Regions from separate parts of the Paenibacillus ottowii genome, predicted to be linked through region 1. Evidence: riboswitches for the same ligand, from Rfam matches in the RefSeq annotation. Region 1 holds a riboswitch; the other holds the start of a gene.
What was found. A riboswitch is a leader RNA that binds a small molecule or an ion and turns the genes downstream of it on or off. The one in region 1 is predicted to bind ZMP and ZTP.

Region 1 (7,340 bases):
CTGCTTAATAAAAACGGGATTCTGTGAAACAAAGCCGTAATTGATTAACCCAATCGTAATAACCATTAAAGTAATATACAGCGTTGTAAAAGCGGCCTTACTTTTCATATTACCAATCAGATACGCGATAAATATAGAAAAATACATATAGCTGAACAGCAGTGTCATCGTAATTGATATGGCGATCTGCACACTGGTCCAAAAGTATATGAGCCAACCTTGAGAGACAAAAGCCAGTACATAACAAGCAAAAAACACCAAAATAATCGCAGTACCCAGAATGATATGGCTTGTAGATGAGGAGCTAAAATAGTAAAAGGGCAGGATATAAAAGACGACCCATACATAAGGGCTGAGCCCCGTATTTCTTTGGAAAATCTGATACCACTTTTGCATCCTGCCACCCTTTTCTACTTCAGATATCCCTTATCTTATCATACCTATTTCCGTATAATATTATTTTCTTTCTGTGCCTACAACAGGAGTAGGAATGGGATTCGAAACGCCCACACGTTTGCTAAGCAGCGGCTTCACTTGTTTAAAGGTCAGAAAGGTTTTTGTACTTTCATCCCACAAACGAAACTTCAAAGATTGCAAACTGCTACTCATCGTGATCGTGGTCGCCTTTTGAAGCAACGGTGTCGCTTCATGCGCCTTTTCCAAATTGTAATTTGGCACTTTTGGGCTCAAGTGGTGAACGTGATGAAAACCAATATTGCCCGTAATCCATTGCAATACTTTAGGAAGCTTGTAGTAAGAACTGCCTTCTACGGCCGCATTAATATAACTCCACTCTTCATCATGCTCAAAATACGAATCCTCAAACTGATGCTGCACATAGAACAGCCAGATTCCCAACATACCAGAAACAAAAAAGATAGGCACCTGAACCAGAAGAAATGCCTGCCAGCCAATAGCCCAGCACAACAGTGCATACAAGGCGACAATGGATATATTCGTCACATACGTGTTTATTCTTTCTTTACGTTTGGCTGTCTTGACATTAAACCGATAGGAAATCAAAAAAGTATAGATCGGACCTAGTCCGAACATCACCCACGGATTTCGATATATACGATAGGCCAGCCGTGTCCATGTGGAAGCCGCTGTGTACTCTTCTACCGTAAGCACCCACATGTCCCCTGTGCCTCTTTTATCCAGATTACTGCTGGTTGCATGGTGGATCGCGTGACTATTTTTCCATTGATGATAAGGGCAGAGCGTAATAATCCCTGTAATCGTTCCCACCATATCGTTCAGCTTGCGACTTTTGAAAAAAGATTGATGACCACAATCATGAAAAATAATAAAGGTCCGTACCACAAATCCAGCCGCAATCATAGTAATTGGAAGCGTCAGCCAGTAAGAAACCGCCAGGCTAAGATAAGCGGCATACCACAATAGGATCAGCGGTCCCAAGGTATTGATGAGTTGCAGAACGCTGGATTTCGTGTTTATTTTTTCGTAGGGAGCCATATTTTTTTTCAATTGAGCTAACGGGAGTTGTGTCATACCCATTATGATCCTCCTTTAAAATGCAGCCCATACCTTGATCTTTGTCAGGCATACATGTTGTTCTAAGCTCAGTATAATGAGATCGCTAAATTCGCTGTAGTCATAAACGTCAGTTCGAGTATATGACATTTGTCATATAGGCAAGCTGTATCATCTGTTTTCCAAACGTTAGCGGGTTTCTTTTCTAATGATTATTTGTTAAAATGTAAGATATATAACGCTGTATGTGACTGGCGAAGTCAGTGGAATCAACCACGAGGGAGCATACAAACAAAGCGTACCGTTCGCCTGGGAGAAGTATTTGCAGAGGATTCGTCTGTCTTGACGACCTTGTGCAAATACTTTTTTTCGTTTTAGAAGACCATGACACCCTGTTGATTCTATTATGCGATAAATTCAGAGGAGGCTCGGACTATGGCTATTATTATGAAATCCAAAGAAGCAGCTGAGCAAGTGTATGCAACGATCCGTTCCCAAGTAGAGCAAATGAAACAGCAAGGACACCGTCCCCATCTGGCGACCCTGTTGGTAGAGGGTGATCCAGCATCTGCATACTATGCACGGACCAAGCAAAAAATAGCAGAGAAGCTGGGCATCTCATTTCATCTCCATACGTTTGATCGTCATGTTAGCGAAGCAGAACTTCTGCACCTGATCGGCACCCTAAATGATGCATCCCATGTACATGGCATTATGCTGGAGCTTCCGCTTCCTCAACATCTTTCCGCCTCCGTTATTAAACAGTCCATCGCCCCCTACAAGGATATTGACGGAATTACACCTGATAACAAGCTGGCTACCGTAACTGGTGACGCAGGGCTATACCCTGCTACACCTCAAGCCTGTATCGAGCTGCTCAAGCATTACGGCCACTCGTTGGCAGGCAAAAATGTCACGCTCGTGGGGATCGGGCAGACAGTGGGCCTTCCTCTTTTCCACATGCTGCAAAGAGAAAATGCCACCGTTACCGCCTGTCATGCAGGTACGCGTGATATTGCAGAGCATCTGAGCCATGCAGACATCGCCTTCGTCGCAGTCGGATGTCCTGATGTGATAACGCGGGATATGGTTCACCCCGGTTTGATTTTGGTAGACGCAGGAATAAATGAGACACTGGAGGGAAAAATCGTAGGTGACGCTGCTCCGGACGTTGTAGAAAAGGTACATGCCATTTCTCCCGTGCCCGGTGGTGTGGGTACCTTAACGACTGCAATTTTGTACAAAAATTTGCTCAAAGCGATACGTCTGCAACACTACTCCAGAGAGGTGGTTTATTCATGAGTGAACTATCGTGGAATCAGTCCATCGGACATTTTCTAAAAGAAGCTGCAAGTGCAGCGCCTACCCCCGGTGGAGGAAGTGTATCCGCGCTGGCTGCGGCACTAGGCGCAGCTATGACCTCCATGACCGCCAACCTTTCGCAAGGAGAAAAATACGCGCAATTCCGTGAACGAATGACGCAAGTCATTAGCAGTATGGAAAGATTGTCTACACATTGCGAGGAACTAATGGCCGCAGACATCCAATCCTTTGAACAGTACATGACCGCGCTGCGTTTGCCCAAAGAAACAGACGAAGAAAAACGCTATCGTACCCATTCCTTACAAACAGCAGTGATTGCTGCCATTGAGGTACCTATGCGCCTGCTGGAAGTATGCCGGGACGGATTATCACAAGCCTACAACATTGTGGAAATATCCAATAAAAATGTGATATCTGATCTGGGCATCGGTGCGATTCTGTTCGAAGCTGCCGCTCAATCCGCCCTGCTTACCATTGACATTAACCTTGCCTCGTTCAAAGACTTGGATGTCAAACAAGCCTACGAAGCCAAAACAGCCGCACTCCTCCGTGAAATCGCACAAATCAAAGAGCAAACCTTATTGACTGTGCGCAGTCGAATTGTTATCTAATCTGCTTATAACTGTGCACAAGCTGTAATAACCAAAATATTCTGCCTATTTGCTAACAGAAAAACCTCCAAACCATCTTTAATCGTTGGGTTTGGAGGTTATTTTATTGCAATTCATTAATTATGGAAAACTTTTCTATACTTTCTTCGTCTATGGATAAGGGACATTCTTTAAGATCATTTTTTCTCTTATATACATGGATCAAGAAATGAGGGAAATCGTATGAAAAGACGTGCTCTATTACTCAGTATAATTACGTTATTACTGCTCAGTCCCAGGGCCTGGGCGGCCGGAGATAATTCCACATCCCATATTCGCTCCTATGATTCCGGGAGTCTGACTCAATCCGATGGAAGCTTGTGGCTATGGGGCTATAATCAATCCGTACCGACTCGTGTAGAGGGCAAGCCGAACGTTGTAAAAACATTCTCTAATATTATCAACGAAGGCGATCTGGTATTTACCTTGCAAGACCACTCTGCCTGGTATGTGCCTAGAAACAACATTGCTGAATCCGTAAATTTTGCTCCCCTGGAAGGATTACAGAATCTCGTAGCTGTAAGCAGTTTAAATGACCATGTACTCGCTCTGAATAACGAGGGGAATATATTTTCAGCTGATCGACTCAAAGATAAAAATACCTTTGATCCTTTTCAAATCCTGTCTGGCATCGACGAGGTTGCCGATATCGATAGTTACTATGAAGAAAGACCCAATTATGAGGAACGCTGGATATTTCTAAAGAATGACGGCAGTGTATGGAAAAACACAAAAGCCTTGCAGGGCTTCGAACCTATTTCATCATTAAAAGATATTACGGCAATTGCTAAAAATATAGCCTTAAAAAAAGACGGCACCGTATGGACATGGCCCAAAGAATTTGATAAAAATGTAGCTCCGTCCGAAGCGTTAGCCGTATCACAAATTCATACCTTATCGGGCATCAAGACAATCAAGGCTAATAGATATTCCAATCTCGCGATTGATCAGCAGGGCCAGCTATGGTTCTGGGGGGCTACCGTTACAGGTGCCTTAGACAATACAACCTATCACAACGATAATACACCTGTATTATTAAAAGGGGTGCAGAATGTTAAAGACGCCTTTTTCGTTGAACGCTCCATCCTTGTTCTCACCACTGCTGGTAATGTATATGTTGCATCTCTAGATGGCGAAAAGCTATCATCCCATGTCCCTTTTACATTACTTGCTCAAAATATTCAAAGCATCAAAGCAGGCCCACGACACATCATCATGCAAAAAGCCGATGGCGCTTTGTGGGGCTGGGGGGTTAACAAGCACGCGCAACTCGGTATAGGCGATTATGAATTTCTTTATAGTACGCCAGTTCCTGTGCAAAAGCCGATTCTCGTCCGTCTCAACAATACGCCTGTCCCCCTAAGTAACGGTGTAATTACGCGCAACGGGCAGGCGTTTATTCCCCTCCGCTCCGTATTTGACAAACTAGGGGCCGAGGTCACATATGATTACAACAGCAAAATAGCAAAAATAGATCATTCCAAGGTAGCCGACCATCCCATCTCTATAGAAATAAATTTTAAAACCAGCCAAACAAAAGTGAACAGTAAATCTGTAGAACTCACCAATCCGCCCTTCATGGTGAACGGTATTGGTTATCTTCCACTGAGGCTCATCAGCGAGACACTCGGAGCCAAGGTAGATTGGATACAAAAAGAAGATACTATCGTAATTACGACGAAATAAAAGAAGAATTGATTAGTGAATATGCTGCAATCCAACTCTATGCCTTTGCCTCTGCCCTGTTCATTCTTGGTATCTGCTCAACAAAAAAGCACCTCACTCCGGCTTGTTGTCCGTGTAGTGAAGTGCTTATACCATGTAAATCTCACACCTATTTTTTAGCTTTATTCTCTTTCTCTCTTTCAATCAGCATATCCACAATCATATCAATCTGTCCGGTAATGGCGATCGGATCGTAGCGATAGTAAGTATCAAAATCATTAAAGAATACTCTATTCTTCTTCACTGCAGGCAGATTACCCCACACAGCAGACGATTTCAATTGCTTGAGCGCGGCTCCCTTTTTGTCTGGATCATAGGTTGTCAGGAACATGTAATCTGCGTCATACTGCGGCAGTACCTCCATTGAAAGCTGTACCGTTTGTTCCTTGGAATTAGCTGTCTTTTTCGGCATGTTCAGTTTGAGCGCATTGTATACGGCTTGTCCGCCTCGACCCGCATTGTCGCCAAAGATCCAAAGCGCATTCTTGTCCGTCAACTCATACAAACCGAAGGTTGCCTTTTCGTCAATAATACCTTTCAGACGAGCGCGACCTTCAGCAGCCTTTTTATCAAAGGTGGCAATAAATTGCTCAGCCTTGTCCTTTTCCCCAGTGATATCCCCGAATAGCTTGACTGTATCATAGATATTAGTTGTGGTTCCGTACGGAATGTACAGGGTCGGAGCAATTTTAGACAAAGCTTCATAATTCGTATCCTTCATAACCACAATCAGATCGGGTTTGAGTTCCAGCGTTTTTTCCAGATTGGTTGGGTCCCCTACCTCCTTGGTTCCTTTTTCCTTCAGCAAATCGGTCAGAAAAGGATTTTGAAACGCAGTCGGCTCCACACCCACCACGTTAGCACCTACGGACAGCAATTCTCCGCCGTAAAAATCCGTTACAATACGCTGTGGCTTAGCGGGAATCTGAATATCCCCTTTAACCGTTTTAAAGCTTCTCGTCTTTCCAGTAGCAGTGGATTCTTGCTTATCTCCTGAAGTTGAAGCGGGATTACCTCCAGTGTTATTTCCGCCGCATGCGCTCACAAATACAGACAATACAAGCATCAAAGTAGCCAGCATAAAAATCGATTTTTTCCTCAACCTAATAGCCCCCTATGTAATATGGAAATAGCCTTATATCTACATGATAATGATTATCAATATCGTAAGCAATATATCAAGCGCCACCCTTGCTGTCAACTGAAAAGTGAACTTTGTATTTTATCACTTATAAAATGAAAAGACCTGCCAAAATATTGGCCAGGTCTTTTTCATAGATCCGTCTTAGAAGCCTACATAGTGGGGGTAGGTTGCTGGAGGTTGCTTTCTGGTGATCGCTGTTTAGTTTTATATTGTTCTCCCCAATCCTTCATCAAGTTAATAATCGGGATCAGTGTTTCTCCAAATTCGGTGAGAGAGTATTCAACCTTAGGCGGAACCTGTTGGTAGACTTCACGGTGTACGACTCCGTCCTCTTCCAGCTCGCGCAATTGGAGTGTCAGCATACGCTGGGTAATTCCCGGACAAATCCGCCGAAAATCACTAAATCGCTTAGTCCCATACATAAGATGGTATAAAATGATCCCTTTCCACTTGCCCCCAATCACATCTAACGTGTACTCAACAGGACATGCCTGATCATTCCCAGCGGTACATTCACCAAAGCCGCCTTTCCGATTGCGCATTGGCTTTTCTCCTCCTTAGTATCATTTTATATACTACAGCACATTAATGTGCGTACTTCAAAAATGGTCATATCTATTTTAATATTAGTCATGCAATTGATAAGCGTCAATTTCAATCACATCCATAAGGAGTGGAATCACGATGGAAACCTTAACAACCACTAAAGATCAAATCTTAGCTGCATACAAGTTCAGACATGCTACAAAGGAATTTGATAGTCATAAGAAAATTAGCGATTCCGATTTTGAGTTTATTCTTGAAACCGGTCGTTTATCCCCAAGCTCGTTTGGCTTTGAACCCTGGAAGTTTGTTGTCGTCCAAAGTAAAGAAATGCGTGAGAAGCTGCTGCCCTATTCCTGGGGGGCCACAAAACAGCTGCCAACAGCAAGCCATTTTGTGCTTATTCTCTCCAGATTACCTAAAGATATGGTAGCTTCATCCGATTATATCAAGAATATGAT
Region 2 (7,340 bases), 290 kb from region 1:
TTATATATATCCAACGCTACAGACTCTGTCGCCTTGAACGGTCCCCCCTTTGTCAAAGCCAAATTCAACTCAAATACTTTAAAGGACCAGGATATCGCTAGGAACAAGCAGACGGTCACTGCTGGCATAATAAGCGGCACCACAATATGACGCAAAATCTGTCTTCGGCTCGCACCGTCAATTTGCGCCGACTCAATAAGGGCGTGCGGGACATTATTTAGAGAGGATATGTAAATAACCATGAGATAACCTGCGTATTGCCACACAAACACAATGACAGTCCCCCAAAAAGCAGTCGGCCCATCCCCTAACCACGGCAGTTTGAAAAAGGAAAGCCCTGTCGCCTCGCCCACCGCAGAAAAACCACGCACAAATATAAATTGCCAGATGAAACCGAGCAGCAAACCGCCGATCATATTAGGCATAAAAAACACCGTTCGCAGTGCATTGCGGGTACGCAATGGCTTTGTAAGCACATAGGCCAGAATAAAGCCAACCAGGTTCGTTAGAATGACGCCACATACGGTAAAACGGACCGTAAACCAGAACGCATTACGGAAATCCGGATCATCTCTAAAAATATGAATGTAATTCCCTATCCCGAGCCATCGGACATGTTCAGATACGCCATCCCAGTTCGTCATGGAATAATACAGCCCCAGCAGGAACGGAATGACCATAATCAAGACGAAAAACAACGCCATCGGTCCCACAAATATGAGCTGCTGCAATAATTGCGCGGATTTTCTTTGACTCAATGCAATCACTCCTTTGTCGTAGATCATGAAGGAAAATGCGCATAATCCTTACTGTAATCGCTTATTACCCAAAAACGTCGGTTCCGAGTCGTCTGAAATCAAAAAAAGCTTTCTCCCCTCCACGAACAGAAGGGAAAAAGCCTTATAAACATAAAGAATATGAAATGACGACGAATTAGTATTGCGTTCCTGGATAGATCGGGAACTTATCTGTCAACTCGCCAACCGCTTGGCTTGCTTTGGACAATACAGTGTCATCTTTTGGATTTTTAAGGGTATCTGCAATGATTTTACCAATTTTGACCATAGCTTCTTCATCCATACCACGAGAAGTTGCAGCAGGTGTACCAATACGGATGCCGCTGGTAACGAACGGACTTGTTGGGTCAAATGGAATGGCGTTTTTGTTGACCGTAATCCCCACGGAATCCAACACATGCTCCGCTTCTTTACCTGTAATATTCAAATTACGCGTATCTAGCAGCATCAAGTGATTATCCGTACCCCCGGATACAATGTTAATCCCCTCTGCCAGTAGTGTTTCAGCCAGCACCTGTGCGTTGCGAACTACGTTTTGCGCATAGGTTTTGAATGATGGCTGGAGCGCTTCACCCAAAGCAACCGCTTTGGATGCGATCACGTGCATCAGTGGTCCGCCTTGAGTACCCGGGAAGATAGCTTTATCAATCGCTTGCGCCCATGCTTTGCGAGTCAGGATCAGACCCCCGCGCGGACCACGCAGCGTTTTGTGTGTCGTTGTTGTCACAAATTGGGCATGAGGAACTGGACTTGGGTGAATTCCTGCTGCCACGAGACCTGCGATATGCGCCATATCCACCATGAACAATGCACCTACGTCATTAGCAATGGAAGCAAAAGCTTCAAAATCAATAGTACGTGGATATGCACTTGCACCAGCTACGATCAGACGAGGGCGGTGCTTGAAAGCTGCTTTGCGCACTTCATCGTAGTCGATGCGGAAGTTGTCTTCACGCACACCGTAAGCGGCAAAGTTGTACAACAAGCCGGAGGCATTAACCGGGCTTCCGTGTGTCAAGTGGCCGCCATGCGCCAGATTCATACCCAGCACAGTATCACCAGGTTGAAGAGCAGCCAGATAGACCGCCATGTTAGCTTGTGCTCCAGAGTGAGGCTGCACGTTCGCATGCTCGGCACCGAATAGTTCTTTCGCGCGGTCACGTGCAATATCTTCAACGACATCGACATGCTCACAGCCACCATAATAGCGTTTGTTCGGATAACCTTCAGCATATTTATTGGTAAGCACGGAGCCCATGGCTTCCATTACTGCTTCGCTGACGATGTTTTCGGATGCGATCAGCTCGATATTGTGGCGTTGCCTTTTTAGTTCAAGCCCCATTGCTTCCATCACTGCCGGGTCACTTTTACGCAGATGTTCCATCATGATTGATTACTCCCTCTCCATGGTCAAATTGTTGGGCATACAAGCAAATGCCTGCTCCTCTGTTGGGTACCTCATCATCAATGCAAAAAAATCAGTACAAACATGCCGACATGCCAAATGCTAATCGCAGTTTCCGCCGGCTTCTTGTTCCAGACTGTACACTGCCCGTTGTCCGCCAATAAGTGGAGGACGAGTGAACGCAGCCGTTACACGTGCTTCACCAATCCAGCGAAGGCTTGGGCGAAACGGAACGGCTATCGGGCGCAGATGCATGCCAATTAGCGTTTCGCCGATGTCTATCCCGGCATGAGCCTGTACGTTCGCTGCCAAACACGCATCGTCCATAGAACGATAGGCAACGGTAGCCATAGAACCCCCTGCTGTACGAACAGGAACGGCCGCAACCTCCATCAGTCCTAATCGCTCCAGTAGAGAACGTTCAACAACCAGTGCTCGGTTCAAGTGCTCACAGCATTGAAACGCCACATCAAAGCCATACTCTCTGCGAACGGACTCTACTCCAGACAACACTTGCTGAGCCACGTCGAGCGCCCCCGCCGTGCCGATGCGACTCCCAGCCACTTCACTCGTGCTTGCGCCAATAACCAGCAGGCGACCTGCTTTGAGACTCGCTGCCTCTGCAATTTCCCGCACGACAGAAGCGGTCTGTGCTTCGAGTGAAATCTCATGATCCAATTGTTCTACCATTGGAACCTCCTTTGGTTGAACAGCCTCTCAGAGACTAGGCATGGTCTATGCCACGAGTTCAACCCACTCTCTCCTGATCACAATCTGACTATATTATAGCCGATGTTTCAGATTTCGAGCAGAAAAAATGGAAGAACAAGAAGGCGACAGAAGATCTGCTGTAGCTCGTATACGAAAAAAGAGCAGTCCACACCTATGTGGAATTGCTCTTTTGCCCAGGCGACCGGCCGTATATCCGATGCTCCACCGTGGTTAATCCCACTTTTGTCGCCAGTTACACCGGATTCTCATTTTTCCACCTTATCTTAACGGATTAGCTGCTGAAAATCAACAAATTCCGTACAAAATAGAGGGATAGTGCCTATTTCATTCGGAAGAACCCTTTAACTTGTCCAATAACTTATGCAAAGCCGCACGGATTTCCGCTGCCGTGACATCGTAGTCCTCCCGCGAACCGCCAAACGGATCTGAGATATCGAAGCCCGGAATCCGTTGATGCAATTCAATCATACGTTCACGTTCCTCCGCCGATAACTCTTGTCCTAATGAAGCCATCAACTGCTGTGAAGCATACAAGCCATCTAACTCCTGTACATCATTCAGCACTGCTTCTCGGTCTTCCACATATTCCTTAAGCGTAAATACTTTCCCCGCCGTTTGGGGAAACCGCTGAACGACATGCTGTTTATGTCCTTGCGTCAAGGTTAAGATCAGATGTGCCCACTCGGCAAGCCCGTCGCTTAAAGGGGTTGAAGTGATCTGATCGGAAATATCGTGATCACGTAGAACCGCCTCTGCATGTCGGGATATCGGCGTGCCTTCCATCGCAGCTACTCCCGCAGAACGCACGTCCAGTTCCAATCCATGCTCAGCAGCCAATTTACGCAGCATCCCCTCAGCCATTGGACTGCGACAAGTGTTCCCTGTGCATACAAATAAAATATTCTTCAACGCCTTCACCCCCCGTATGTTAAAAATATATAAACAGAGGATTACTAAGATCCTGTATTTATTTTACACTGTCCACGTTAAAATCAAAACATAAACATAAAGCCGAATGCCAGCAATATAGCACCGCCCACCGCTTCTCCATAATCCCCCAGGTTGCGGCTGACCTTGCGCCCCAGCAATAGACCCAGCATGGCCATCGCTCCTCCGCAAAAGCCAAAGGCCAGAACAGTCAGTACCAGATCACTCTGGAACATCCCTAAAGACACTCCTACAGAAAATGAGTCAATGCTCACCCCAAGCGCAAATAGCAATAGACCCAAAGGCGACCGATGATCCAATACCTGTACGCCGTTCCCTTTAAAGGAGTTATATACCATATGCCCGCCCAAAAGGATGAGTAATCCCCCTGCGAAGTAGGTCGTCACATGGCCTAATAAAGAACTCATATAATGGCCTGTGAACATTCCCAGCAATGGCATCAGAATGTGAAAAAAACCAATCACAATACTGATGCGCAGTACGTCTCGCAGGCGTATCCCCTTCATACCGATCCCTACGCCCAGCGACAGCGCATCCATCCCTAGCGCTACCGCCATGATCAGAATCGTTACAACCTGCCCAGCATCGGCAGAGGCTGCCAGCATATCCATCCCTCCATTGTCCGTCTGTTCTTGTACACGTTATGCGGACAAGGGGCAAATCAGTACAAGCAGGCACTGAAAAGACCCAAAACAGAGACGAGGAAAGAGAAGAAATTAAAAGAAGAAGCTTCATTTTTTGCGGAAGCTACAGACGGATGATTCGATGACCTGCCGCTTTAAGCAGTCGATTCATGACGGCGTCTCCCAATCCTTTTGGCGGACAGGCTTCCGCCAAAATATAGGTAACGCCGTCCTCATCGCAGCGGCGCAGCACGCCGTATAGACGTTGCGCCGCCTCATGAAGCGCGTCCAGCCTGCCCAGCGTGTAGACTCGTTCTCCGGCGTAGTCAGCGGCATGCTCGTCAAACGCGAGCACCGCTGTGCGCTCTCCGCGCGCGGCAGCCTCCGCCAGCGCGGCGCGAATCCAGCCCGTCACTTCATCAGACGACGGGCCTTGCACCACACTCAAGCAGCCTCGCGGCGCATAGTGTGTATACTTCATGCCCGGCGAGCGCGGCGCCAGGCTATCGGCGTCCTGCCCCGGTGTAGCAGCCAACGCCGGGTCCAATACGACGGCGCGAGCAACCGCAGCGAGCTGTTCAGCTGTCACGCCGCCGGGGCGCAGAATGGTGACGGTTCCGTCGTCACCGACTTGCACTACCGTGGACTCCAGTCCCACCCCCGTGGGACCTCCGTCCAAAATGCCGCCGATGCGGCCCTCCAGGTCCTCCAGCACATGCTGTGCCAAGGTCGGACTGGGTCTTCCCGAGCGGTTGGCGCTTGGTGCAGCCAGCGGACAACCGGCTTCCGTGATCAAGCGCAGCGCGATCGGATGATCTGGCATGCGCACACCGACCGTGTCCAGTCCTGCTGTCACACGCGATGATAGTGCCTGTGGCACTACCGGCAATACGAGAGTCAATGGTCCCGGCCAAAAGGCACTCATCAGCGCTCGGGCTGTATCGTTTATTTCCGCTACCATACCGCTTAATTGAGCAGCATCGGAAATATGGACAATGAGCGGGTTATCGGAAGGGCGGCCTTTAGCAGCAAATACCGCCTCCACCGCCTTAGAACTGCGCGCATCGGCCCCTAACCCGTACACGGTTTCCGTAGGGAAGGCTACCGTCTCTCCAGCCTGGAGAAGTAGGGCGGCCTCTCGTATGCCCTTTTCCGCGACGATTTGAGCCTGCCCAGCCGAAAGTTCGGCAGAACCATCCCCGTCAGCGTGGTTCACCGAACCAACGGAATCCGCTTTTTCCACCTCAACAGACGATATAGTTGATATAGTCATGTCCTCATTAGGAACCAAGCACCTTACATCCCACCAATGTGTTTGAGAAGGCTGTAGCGCCTGCTTCTGCGCAGCTTTTTCCTTTTTCACAAAACCTGCGTGCACATCTTGCATTTGATTCACTTTATCGCTCATATTAGATCATCCCATATCTTATTGTCATACAGGCCAGTTCATCTTCCTGATCCTTAAAAATCTACTGTAACAAATCAGTTCAAATTGGCTCTGCCATCTGTATATCTATCGTAAGTTCCATTATAACATATGGGGAAACTTACACTCGTCGTTCTCTTTTCCATAGCTCTGGCGAAGCACTTAGGCAAACAAGCCACTCACCCAGCTCCACAGCCCCGTAAGGGCATCCCACAGGAAAAAACGTACTTCTGGCTCCTTGGCAGTCCCCTTCGTTCGACTGTCTCCATGACTCGTTTTTGCCGATACAGTTTGCGCTGCTGCTTCACCACTGCCTGCATCAATAAAACACAACGGCGGGAACAGTACACACCACCAATTTTGTCCTTTTCCTTGCCCCAGTGTAACACGAAGCGCCTCATAATTCCCTGCCGGGTAAACAAGCCCCCCGTACATTTTTGTCGGAAAAGGTACACTTGCCAGCTCTACCTGATGAGCATATGCTATACCGCGACGAGCCAGTTCTGCACCTACCAAATGATCAATTTCAGGTAAATGTGCGTCAATCAACGCTCTGGCTTGATTCAGGCTTTGTGGACTGTCCAACTCACCCACCCATGTATTCATCTGCTGCACAATAGCGTCCCGTATTTCGCGCTTAACCAACTGATCCTCAGGACGATCCGAATTAGCTAAAATGCGCAGTCGAATGGAATCGTGCGGAATGATCTTCAATCCTGTAGTGGTCACCCCAGACGTTACAGCTCCTCTTCCCCCCGTGGTCATCGCAGCATCCGTCTTTTGGCCTTCCCAAGACATCATTAATATCGAAATACAAAAGAGTATCATTGCAGCTTGCTTTATCCAACTGCTCATCTTCGTCCCCCCAAACCCAAACTCTATCATGTCTATCAGTCTGTCCGGTTTGGGAGAGTCTAAACCTATGAATCTCGTAAAAAAAATCGAGCATCGCGAACTCATCATCACCCAGGAATATAAAAAAGCCCAGATTTCATAATCTGGACTCTTTCATTTCACCGTTTCAACTCACACAAATACCCATCAGCTTTTAGCTACAATTCACCTGTACTAAGCTTTTTTCGCCTTCGTCAAGCTTACTCTGGAAGGTTGCGGCAGGTCATCTTCCAGTTCTTGGCCATGGACCTTAATACTCATAACCAGGCCAATACTAGTCATGTTAATAAGCAACGAGGTACCCCCATAGCTTATGAACGGAAGCGTAATTCCCGTAAGTGGCATAATGCCCAGAAACGCACCAATATTCTCAAAAATCTGATACAGCAACATGGACACAATCCCGACAATAATATACGGGCCAGCCCGATCCCGACATTCCAGTGAAATCAGGATCATTCGATGTATCAATATAAAATATAGCAATAGCAGAACGGATGAACCTACAAACCCAA

Region 2: linked by a shared signal. The riboswitch ahead of ACQQ6X_RS13545 (TIGR01440 family protein) and the one ahead of ACQQ6X_RS12390 (bifunctional 5,10-methylenetetrahydrofolate dehydrogenase/5,10-methenyltetrahydrofolate cyclohydrolase) in region 1 are both predicted to bind ZMP and ZTP.

What each region holds. Positions count from the first base shown of each region.
Region 1 covers NZ_CP191577.1:2,637,635-2,644,974, forward strand. Annotated here, with positions in the region: gene ACQQ6X_RS12380 (sensor histidine kinase) at 1-396, opposite strand, end outside; gene ACQQ6X_RS12385 (fatty acid desaturase) at 457-1,518, opposite strand; ZMP/ZTP riboswitch at 1,732-1,816, shown strand; gene ACQQ6X_RS12390 (bifunctional 5,10-methylenetetrahydrofolate dehydrogenase/5,10-methenyltetrahydrofolate cyclohydrolase) at 1,930-2,796, shown strand; gene ACQQ6X_RS12395 (cyclodeaminase/cyclohydrolase family protein) at 2,793-3,428, shown strand; gene ACQQ6X_RS12400 (stalk domain-containing protein) at 3,651-5,153, shown strand; gene ACQQ6X_RS12405 (ABC transporter substrate-binding protein) at 5,302-6,294, opposite strand; gene ACQQ6X_RS12410 (winged helix-turn-helix transcriptional regulator) at 6,486-6,878, opposite strand; gene ACQQ6X_RS12415 (NAD(P)H-dependent oxidoreductase) at 7,021-7,340, shown strand, end outside.
Region 2 covers NZ_CP191577.1:2,923,448-2,930,787, forward strand. Annotated here, with positions in the region: gene ACQQ6X_RS13535 (carbohydrate ABC transporter permease) at 1-758, opposite strand, end outside; gene glyA (serine hydroxymethyltransferase) at 934-2,184, opposite strand; gene ACQQ6X_RS13545 (TIGR01440 family protein) at 2,305-2,892, opposite strand; ZMP/ZTP riboswitch at 3,099-3,180, opposite strand; gene ACQQ6X_RS13550 (low molecular weight protein arginine phosphatase) at 3,259-3,843, opposite strand; gene ACQQ6X_RS13555 (manganese efflux pump MntP family protein) at 3,927-4,487, opposite strand; gene ACQQ6X_RS13560 (L-threonylcarbamoyladenylate synthase) at 4,630-5,913, opposite strand; gene spoIIR (stage II sporulation protein R) at 6,094-6,786, opposite strand; gene ACQQ6X_RS13570 (FtsW/RodA/SpoVE family cell cycle protein) at 7,000-7,340, opposite strand, start outside.